Regions from separate parts of the Priestia flexa genome, predicted to be linked through region 3. Evidence: riboswitches for the same ligand, from Rfam matches in the RefSeq annotation. Region 3 holds a riboswitch; each other region holds the start of a gene.
What was found. A riboswitch is a leader RNA that binds a small molecule or an ion and turns the genes downstream of it on or off. The one in region 3 is predicted to bind S-adenosylmethionine.
Positions count from the first base shown of each region.

Region 1: linked by a shared signal. The riboswitch ahead of LZP85_RS12380 (5-methyltetrahydropteroyltriglutamate--homocysteine S-methyltransferase) and the one ahead of metK (methionine adenosyltransferase) in region 3 are both predicted to bind S-adenosylmethionine.
Region 2: linked by a shared signal. The riboswitch ahead of LZP85_RS17775 (methionine ABC transporter ATP-binding protein) and the one ahead of metK (methionine adenosyltransferase) in region 3 are both predicted to bind S-adenosylmethionine.

Region 1 covers NZ_CP090431.1:2,397,212-2,400,494, forward strand. The annotation lists gene LZP85_RS12380 (5-methyltetrahydropteroyltriglutamate--homocysteine S-methyltransferase) at 470-1,597, opposite strand; SAM riboswitch class I at 1,678-1,778, opposite strand; gene LZP85_RS12385 (hypothetical protein) at 2,018-2,260, shown strand; gene LZP85_RS12390 (NAD-dependent protein deacylase) at 2,290-3,021, opposite strand; gene LZP85_RS12395 (universal stress protein) at 3,034-3,283, opposite strand, start outside.
Region 2 covers NZ_CP090431.1:3,445,110-3,448,392, reverse strand. The annotation lists gene LZP85_RS17800 (arsenate reductase family protein) at 1-43, shown strand, start outside; gene gcvH (glycine cleavage system protein GcvH) at 157-540, shown strand; gene LZP85_RS17790 (YusG family protein) at 649-891, shown strand; gene LZP85_RS17785 (toprim domain-containing protein) at 1,122-1,472, shown strand; gene LZP85_RS17780 (thioredoxin family protein) at 1,486-1,785, shown strand; SAM riboswitch class I at 1,930-2,036, shown strand; gene LZP85_RS17775 (methionine ABC transporter ATP-binding protein) at 2,147-3,175, shown strand; gene LZP85_RS17770 (methionine ABC transporter permease) at 3,165-3,283, shown strand, end outside.
Region 3 covers NZ_CP090431.1:3,322,325-3,325,607, forward strand. The annotation lists gene LZP85_RS17040 (glycosyltransferase family 4 protein) at 1-95, shown strand, start outside; gene metK (methionine adenosyltransferase) at 133-1,335, opposite strand; SAM riboswitch class I at 1,470-1,587, opposite strand; gene pckA (phosphoenolpyruvate carboxykinase (ATP)) at 1,861-3,283, shown strand, end outside.

The DNA.
Region 1 (3,283 bases), 930 kb from region 3:
GCGTTTAAACAAATGCCTAACAAAAACAACCCTAGTCTACTCCTGATTCCCAATAAGAACATTCCTTTCACATATTCAGCTTTTACATTTCAATAATGACAGAATTTTCACTTATTATTACAGTATGAGTTCCTTAAACTACTTATCACTGATTATTTTTATTATATGAAGAAATAAACTATTCGACATTTGGTGTGTATAAAAAACCTTTAAGGCAATTGCAAGTCAACTCTGAAACTTAAGCATTCTGCAAGGTAAATACATCTATCAAGAATCTTTCGTTTCCTTAGCGTGACAGTTCGCTATCTTACCCAATAAATATTATGTTACCTGTAGATAATTTGCAGTTACGCTATCAATACACAAAAAAGCTGCATCATTTATAGACGCAGCTTTTTCCAATTTTACTACAACGAAAAGAAAGATCTAATTGGATTCTTATGTAAAATTAAGAAACAACTCTTATTCTTCAGTTAGCGCCCCAAATATCTTGAGCAATTTTAATGACGTGACTAATTTTATTCCATTGCTCTTCTTCTGTTAGTTCGTTTCCTTCTTCCGTACTTGCAAACCCGCATTGTGGACTCAGTGACAAGTTTTCTAGAGGAATAGATGCACTCGCTTCTTTAACTCTTTGTTTAATAACCTCTGCATCTTCTAATGTAGGAAATTTAGATGTTACTAGTCCTAATACAACTGTTTGGTTGTTACGTGTAAAACTTTTTAATGGCTCAAAATCTCCTGAACGATTATCATCATATTCAAGGAAAAGCCCATCTACATGCAAGTTAGCAAAAATTGCATCTGAAATAGTATCGTAGCCACCACTGGTAATATACGTAGATCTAAAGTTTCCACGACAAATGTGCATCGTAATGACCATATCCTCCGGCTTTTTAGAAATCGCATCGTTTAAGCAGTTGACTCTCGTATCAATAATATCTTTTACATCCATACCCAGCTTCTCAACAACTGCATCTATACGTTCTTCAGAAACAAAATCAATCCATGAAGTATCATCTAACTGTAAGTAGCGGCAGCCAGCATCATAAAAAGCTTGAATTGCTTTTTGATAAGCAACTACCGTGTCATGATAAAACTGTTCTCTATCCCCATTGTAGTAAGTATCCTCTTGAATTCGAGTGAATAACATGTTGGGACTTGGAATAGCAAACTTAGCAACTTGGCTTCCATCACCATATTGTTTAACAGCTTCTTTTAAAAATGTAAAATGTTCCAGCATATAATGATGGTTGAAATCTACTTTACCAACTACCTTGATTGCTTTATTTTTTGTTTTGGCACCTTTAAATTGACTAATATACTCCGTTTCAAACTCTTCTACACCATCTAGACCTGATAAGAAATCTAAGTGCCACCATGCACGTCTAAATTCTCCGTCAGTGATAGATTTAAGTCCCACTTCGATTTGTTTCTGGACAAGCTTTTCAATCTCCTGGTCCTCTACAGATTTTAAAGTCGTTTTACTAATCTGACCATTTGTATAGGCTTCTCTTGCTTCTTTGAGAGGAGTTGTTCTTAAAAAGCTCCCTACATGATCAGCTTTAAATGGAGCTTTCACTAATGTCTTTGTCATGGTTCTATTCCCTCTTTCTGTTCAAAATAAAAAACCTCTTCTTAAAGATAAGAAGAGGTTAATAGTCGTTATTGGTTCTTCTCCTATCTTCAAGCAAATTGCTACTGGAATTGGCACAGTACTTTAACAGTCTGTTGCCGAGGCTTCACAGGGCCAGTCCCTCCGCCTCTCGAGATAAGAATATTCAATTAATTAACTAGGGAAAATATTACACTTACTTTCTTAGTCTGTCAACAAGGAATTTGAAAAATCAGAAATAAAACATTTTTTATTCAGTATTCAGAAGTGGTTCATATCCTTTTGAGTTCATGAAAGATAGACCATGGTCAAACATATCGCGTCACTTTACTTGTCTACATCTATATAATATATGTTATAATCATGTGACCTAGGTTTTAAATAAGGAGGAACCTCACAAAGATGTTAGTTAAAGGATTACAACTATTAAAATATGCCTTTTTAATCGGAGCTGTGGTATACGGAATAATCGCTTTTCAGAACAGTGATTCTACCAACTATATTGCTTATTTACCATACATTCAATTAATGCTAAGTTTATTTTTATTTATTGAAGCTGTTTTGACGTTTAAAGAAAGCAAGTTGCATTCAGCGTTTTTTCTGGTCATTTCTGTGTTCTGCTTCGCTATCTATTTTGAAGTTTAAAAAAAGCACGCTGCCCATAGCGTGCTTTTTCACTTCCCACTCTTTAAAGCCGTTACAACTTCACCGATTGGGAGGTGTATTTGATTATCAAACACATAATCATAGTAAGTTGGCTCTTTATTAATAATGACCATTGGTACCTGACCATGTTTTCTAACTAATAAAGGAATTTGATTAATGGGTGTTACCTGCAAAGATGAACCCATGACAATAAATAAATCACTTTGTAAAGCTGCCTCTACAGCTTCTTCAAACCAGTGAATTGAATCTCCAAATAAAACTACATTGGGCTTTAGTGCCTCTTCACACGACGTACAGCTCGGTAATTCAACTTTGGTTAGAAAATTTAACCCAAACTCACTTCCACATTTTTGACAATGTGCTCGCTTAATTGTTCCGTGAATTTCATATACATTCGTGCTTCCTGCTTTCTGATGCAAGCCGTCAATATTTTGTGTAATCACATGCACGGTCTTTTCTTCTTCTAATTCTGCTATAAAGTAATGACCTGAGTTAGGTTCATATTCATCAAGCAGCTTCACACGAAAAATCTCTTTAAATAGCTCCCAAAAAAGTACCGGATTGTTCTGATAAAAAGAAGTGGAAATCACATCTGAAAATTCTAGGTTTTTTCGATACAATCCGTTTTGCGAGCGAAAATCAGGTATGCCCGACTCTGTACTTATTCCCGCTCCCGTAAAGACACAAATCCGACTTGCCTCTCCAATTCGTTTCTTTAACTCTTCAACTTGCATATTCATTGGCGCTCTCTCCTACTTTACAATCAATACGGGTATCTTAACATGTTGAGCAATTTTATGGCTCACGCTCCCCAAAAACATTTCTTTTACTGGATTTAAGCCTCGGCTTCCAACTACTACAACATCAAAGCGATTGTTGTTAGCAAATTGAATAATTGTTTTAGCAGCATCTCCATGAATAAACGTAATTTCATACTCTATATCAGATTTCTCTAAAACTTCTTGTGTTGTTTGGATACGCTTTTCTCTTGCTTCATCTTTT
Region 2 (3,283 bases), 120 kb from region 3:
GGTAGGATTTAAAGAAGAAGAATTTGACACAACGTGGAAATAAATTTAAAATTCCGTGCGGATTCAAATAGAAAAAACCTGTTGTTTACGTTACACTGATAAGAGGTAGTCGTTGCTATTCATTAGCGGCATACATAATTTATTGGAGGGATTAAGATGAGTACACCAAAAGAGTTGCGTTATTCAGAAGAGCATGAGTGGGTAAAAAGCGAAGGAGAAGTTTTCCGGGTAGGAATTACACACTTTGCACAATCTGAACTTGGTGACATTGTATTTGTTGAGCTTCCAGAAGTTGGCGATAAAGTTGAAGCAGACGAGCCGTTTGGTAGCGTAGAATCTGTGAAAACAGTATCAGAGCTATATGCACCAATTAGCGGTGAGGTTGTAGAAGTAAACGAAGAATTAAGCGATAATCCTGAGTTTGTAAACGAGTCTCCATATGAAAAAGCATGGATGGTTGTAATTAAGCCTGCTGATTCGGCAGATGTTGAGAAGCTTATGACAGCTGAACAATACGATGAAATGATTAACGAAGGTTAATTGACTTCATCTTAAGACATTTCACTTGGTATATCCATAATTTGTCTTCATGGACCTATAACAAAAAGGGCACTCTATTTAGTAAACAAGCTAAAGGGGTGTCTTTTTATGTTCGAACGTAAAAAAATTGACATAACGGATCGAATTACAGCAAAATTTCATGAAAATGGTATGCAATTGTATGTAGATAAACAATCAATTGGCCATGTGAATTATGGTGCAACGGGTAATCAATATAATTTAGAGTCAGGTTACACGCAAGAAAATAACAAGATTTATCAGTATGCTGACGTCCAGGCTGGAGCTACACAAAAGTATACGGACTGCGATTCAGAAGAGGGTTGGTGCTAAATTTAGCATGAAACCTCTGAGTGCGAGACTGATGGCGCCAACCACATAAGGTTTGGCGCCATCAGTCTAAGATGACCGAAAATAGTCTATTTTTTCAATAAAAACAATTCATATATGTTCTTTTTACAGCAAAATCTTTTAAAAAACAGGGGAACTGTGTTACATTAACGAATATTGTATAGCATAAAGGAATAACGTTACTATACAACTGATAATTATAGGTGATGACGATGCGTTTAATAGAAATTGAAAAAGTAATTATTGTAGAAGGTAAGTCTGACAAAAAGCGAATCGAAAGTATTATTAATGAACCGATTGAGATTATTTGTACAAATGGAACCATCAGCTTGTCAAAGCTAGATGAGATTATCGATTCCACGTATGATAAAGATGTGTATATCTTGGTTGACTCAGATGATTCCGGCAATAAATTACGGAAACAGTTTAAAAAAGAACTTCCGGAAGCGGAGCACCTTTATATCGATAAAATGTATCGTGAGGTAGCGGCGGCCCCAAGAAATCATATTGCTACGGTACTTTTAAGTGCTAATATAGATGTTAACGCAGAATTTTTAATATAGAAGGATGAGTAACATGGAAGAGTGGACAGAGGAACAGCTAGACGAAAAGCTAAATAAAGACGAGCGTACGGTTATTTTTTTCCATACACCCCTTTGTGGAACGTGCCAACTAGCTAAAAAAATGTTAACAGTAGTAGAAGCGATTATTCCAGACTTAACAATCGGAATGAGTAATTTAAACTATATGCCTGCTAAAGCGTCTTTGCTTGAAATTGAAAGTGTTCCATGCCTAATTGAATATGGAAATGGCGAAGTGAAGCAGAAGCTGTATGCTTTTCACTCTGTTGAATACGTAATGGAACGTCTTAGTTAAACAAACATTTGTTTAAGAGTGTGCATGGGATTATTATCCTATGCGCATTTTTTGTTGACACCCTTTCTGACACATGCTAGAATCACAAACATAAATGAATGAATATTTGATGAAAACAAAATAATTTCAATAATTTGTCGTTAACTCTTATCAAGAGAGGTGGAGGGACTGTGCCCTATGAAACCCGGCAACCGTCAGACTAACTGAAATGGTGCCAATTCCTGCAAAGCATAAGCTTTGAAAGATGAGAGAAAGGATTTTATCAAAAACCTTTCTGCTCACGTGTAGAAAGGTTTTTTTATTTTCTAAAAGCAAGGACACACTAAGCAGACAGAGCAAGTCAACAAAGAAGGTGAAGAAGATGATTACGTTACAAGATGTAACGAAAATATATGATGCTAAAAGTGGGAAAGTCACGGCCGTTGATCAGGTTAATTTATCAGTGGCAAAAGGCGAAATCTTCGGCATCATTGGATACAGTGGAGCAGGGAAAAGCTCTCTTATTCGCTTATTAAATGGTTTAGAAACACCTACTTCTGGAACAGTAGAAGTAGCAGGAAATCAAATTGGGAAAATTAAAGGTGCTAAGCTTAGACAAGCTCGCCAAGAAATTAGCATGATTTTTCAGCATTTTAATTTACTTTGGTCTCGTACCGTGCAGGAAAACATTGCGTTTCCACTTGAAATTGCCGGTGTTCCAAAAAACAAACGAGCAGAACGTGTAAACGAGCTCATTAAACTAGTTGGATTAGAAGGTAGAGAAAATGCCTACCCATCTCAGCTGAGTGGCGGGCAAAAACAGCGTGTAGGAATCGCAAGAGCGTTAGCTAATAACCCAAAAGTCTTATTATGTGACGAAGCAACATCGGCACTTGATCCACAAACAACAGATTCGATCTTGGATTTGCTAGTTGATATTAATGAAAAGCTAGGTTTAACGATTGTCTTAATCACGCATGAAATGCACGTAATCCGTAAAATTTGTCATCGCGTAGCTGTGATGGAAAATGGAAAAGTAGTCGAACAAGGAGAAGTACTTGAAGTATTCCGTAAACCACAGCAAAATATTACAAAGCGATTTGTACAGCAAATTTCAGAGCCAGAAGAAACGTTTGAGACAGTGGAGCAGGTGAAGGAACTTTATCCAAGCGGTCGAATTGTTCAGCTCACATTTGTAGGTGGAAAAGCGGAGCAACCGCTCATTACGAGCATTTTAAAAGCATTTGATGTCACGATTAACATCTTACAAGGGAAAGTTTCTTATACACAAACGGGCTCTTATGGAACCTTATTTATTCATTTAGATGGTGAAGAAGCAGAGGTTAATAAAGTAATTGAGTACATCCGTGAACAACAGGTAGAAATTGAGGTGATGACGGATGCTAACTGAATTATTCCCAAACGTAACGTATGATAAATTTAGTGCAGCAACGATTGAAACACTTTATATGACAAGTATCTCAGTTGTTGCCACGTTTATATTAGGAATTGTGCTAGG
Region 3 (3,283 bases):
TTACGCAATCTTGGGATTCTATTTTTGACCAATTACTGCTTCGCTATGAAGCAGTCACTACTAAATCAAACAATGGGTTAGAATTTGTTCAATAAAAAAAGTCGCTGTCTCTTTTGAGACAGCGACTTTTCATTATTTAGCTAAAGCTTCAGTTTTTAAAGCTTCTGCTTTATCAGTGAACTCCCAAGGAAGCTCAACATCAGTACGACCAAAGTGACCGTATGCTGCTGTTTGCTTATAAATTGGGCGTCTTAAATCAAGCATTTTAATGATACCAGCTGGACGAAGATCAAAGTTGTTACGTACTACTTCAACTAATACTTCTTCAGTTACTTTACCTGTTCCAAATGTATCAATAGAGATTGAAACTGGCTGAGCTACACCAATGGCATATGCAAGCTGAACTTCACAACGATCAGCTAATCCTGCAGCTACAATATTTTTCGCAACGTAGCGTGCTGCATATGCTGCTGAGCGGTCAACTTTTGTTGCATCTTTACCAGAGAATGCGCCACCACCGTGACGAGCATATCCACCGTAAGTATCAACGATAATTTTACGACCTGTTAAGCCTGCATCACCTTGAGGACCACCAATTACAAAACGTCCTGTTGGGTTAATGAAGTACTTCGTGTTCTCATCGATTAATTCTTGTGGAACAACTGGATTGATTACATATTCTTTTAAGTTACGTTGAATTTGCTCTAACGTTACTTCTGGATGATGCTGAGTTGAGATAACGATTGTATCAACACGAACTGGTTGATTGTTTTCATCATATTCAACCGTTACTTGCGTTTTACCATCTGGACGAAGGTAAGGTAAAATTTCTTCTTTACGCACTTCTGTTAAGCGACGCGCTAACTTATGAGCTAAAGAAATTGGTAACGGCATTAATTCTTTTGTTTCATTACAAGCGTACCCAAACATTAAACCTTGGTCACCAGCTCCGATTGCTTCAATTTCTTCATCAGACATTGAACCTTCACGAGCTTCTAACGCTTGGTCTACACCAGCAGCGATATCTGGAGATTGCTCACCGATTGCTGTGATTACTCCACAAGTATCCGCATCAAAACCATATTTTGCACGCGTATAACCAATTTCTTTGATTGTATCACGTACTGTTTTTTGAATATCTACATAAGTAGATGTTGTGATTTCACCACTTACTAATACTAAACCAGTTGTTACGCTTGTTTCACAAGCAACACGAGCATTTGGATCTTCAGCTAAAATAGCATCAAGAATTGAGTCAGAAATTTGGTCACAAATTTTATCTGGATGTCCCTCTGTAACAGATTCTGACGTAAACAGACGACGTTGTGTTGACATCGGTTTTCCTCCTTTAAATATGATACATTGTGATACGGTACTCATTCCCTTATTGTGGTTCATTTACATTTTTTCAATATAAAAAACCTTTCCTTGTATCGAGGAAAGGTATCAAGTTCTGCATAAGCCTTTCACTCTTATCGATCAAGGTTTATTCCCTTGCATCAGGTTAGCACCTTATCACCTCTATGGAAATGGGTGATGGTTGCTGGGTTTCATAGGGCCTGTCCCTCCACCAGCTCGGGATAAGAGAGTATCCGTTCAAGGACATATCATACAGGAAAATGCTCTGTTATGTCAATAACATTCCTATGAAAATCACTTAAAGGTTGTATTTTCCTTCCCTATTATTTACAGAAACCTTTCACTAGTAAGATCATCTCACAAAAACGTTTTATGCTCTCTAAAACAAAAAATTTTCGCAACATTTTAACATTTTTATTCGAATAGTATAGACTATTTAAAGTAATGTGTTATACTAATTGTACATTTAAACATCATTTTAAAAAAAGGAAGGTAGTGCACATGAGTACTGTTAATATGTCTATTGAATTAGCCAATCTCCTGGAATCTGAAAAAGTGAATCACCAACTATCTGTTTCTCAATTAGTCGAAAAGATTTTAGAGCGACAAGAAGGCGTATTGACTTCTACAGGTGCTATTCAAGTTGAAACAGGAAAATATACGGGGCGTTCCCCACACGATAAATTCATTGTAAGCGATTCCTTAACATCTCATACTGTTGAATGGGGAGATGTGAATCAACCGTTTTCATCTGAACGATTTGACGCGCTTTATAAAAAAGTATTAGAACATTTAAAAGAACAAAATGAGCTATTTGTGTTTAACGGCTATGCGGGCGCCGATGATAAATATCAGCTTCCAATCCAAGTCGTAAATGAATACGCATGGCATAATTTGTTTGCTCACCAACTATTTATTCGTCCAGAAGACACGAAGCTAAAAAGTGATGCTGAATCATTCTCAATTGTATCTGCTCCTACTTTTAAAGCTGTTCCAGACATTGATGGGACAAATTCAGAGACATTTATTATTATTTCATTTGAACGAAGAGTTGTTTTAATCGGTGGAACGGAATATGCAGGTGAAATGAAAAAATCTATTTTCTCAGTAATGAATTTCCTACTTCCTCAAAATAACATACTTCCTATGCACTGCTCAGCTAATGTTGGCAAAGAAGGTGATGTTGCACTATTCTTTGGACTATCTGGCACCGGAAAAACAACATTATCAGCTGACGCTACCAGAAGACTAATTGGTGACGATGAGCACGGTTGGTCTAGTACAGGCGTATTTAACATTGAAGGCGGTTGTTATGCAAAATGCATTCAACTATCAAAAGAAAAAGAGCCTCAAATTTTTAATGCCATTCGATTTGGAACAGTTTTAGAAAATGTTGTGATTAACTCGAATACTAGAATTGCAGACTATAATGATAATAGCTTAACAGAAAACACTCGTGCTGCTTATCCAATTCAAGCAATTGATAACACAATCTTACCGAGCGTTGCAGGACATCCTACGGCAATTGTTTTCTTAACAGCAGACGCATTTGGAGTTTTACCTCCAATTAGCAAACTAACAAAAGAACAAGCAATGTATCATTTCTTAAGTGGGTATACAAGTAAACTTGCGGGAACAGAGCGCGGAATTACTGCGCCACAGGCGACGTTCTCTACTTGTTTTGGTGAACCATTCTTACCTCTTCCACCTACAGCCTATGCTAAAATGCTAGGTAAAAAAATTGATGAGCATAACGTAAATGTTTATCTTGTGAATACGGGATGGACTGGTGGAGAGTATGGTGTTGGAGAGCGAATGAAGCTAGTTTACACACGCGCAATGGTTCAAGCAGCGTTAGAAGGAGAACTCATTAGCGTAGATACGGTTCAAGATCCTATCTTTGGACTTGAGATTCCTGCACATG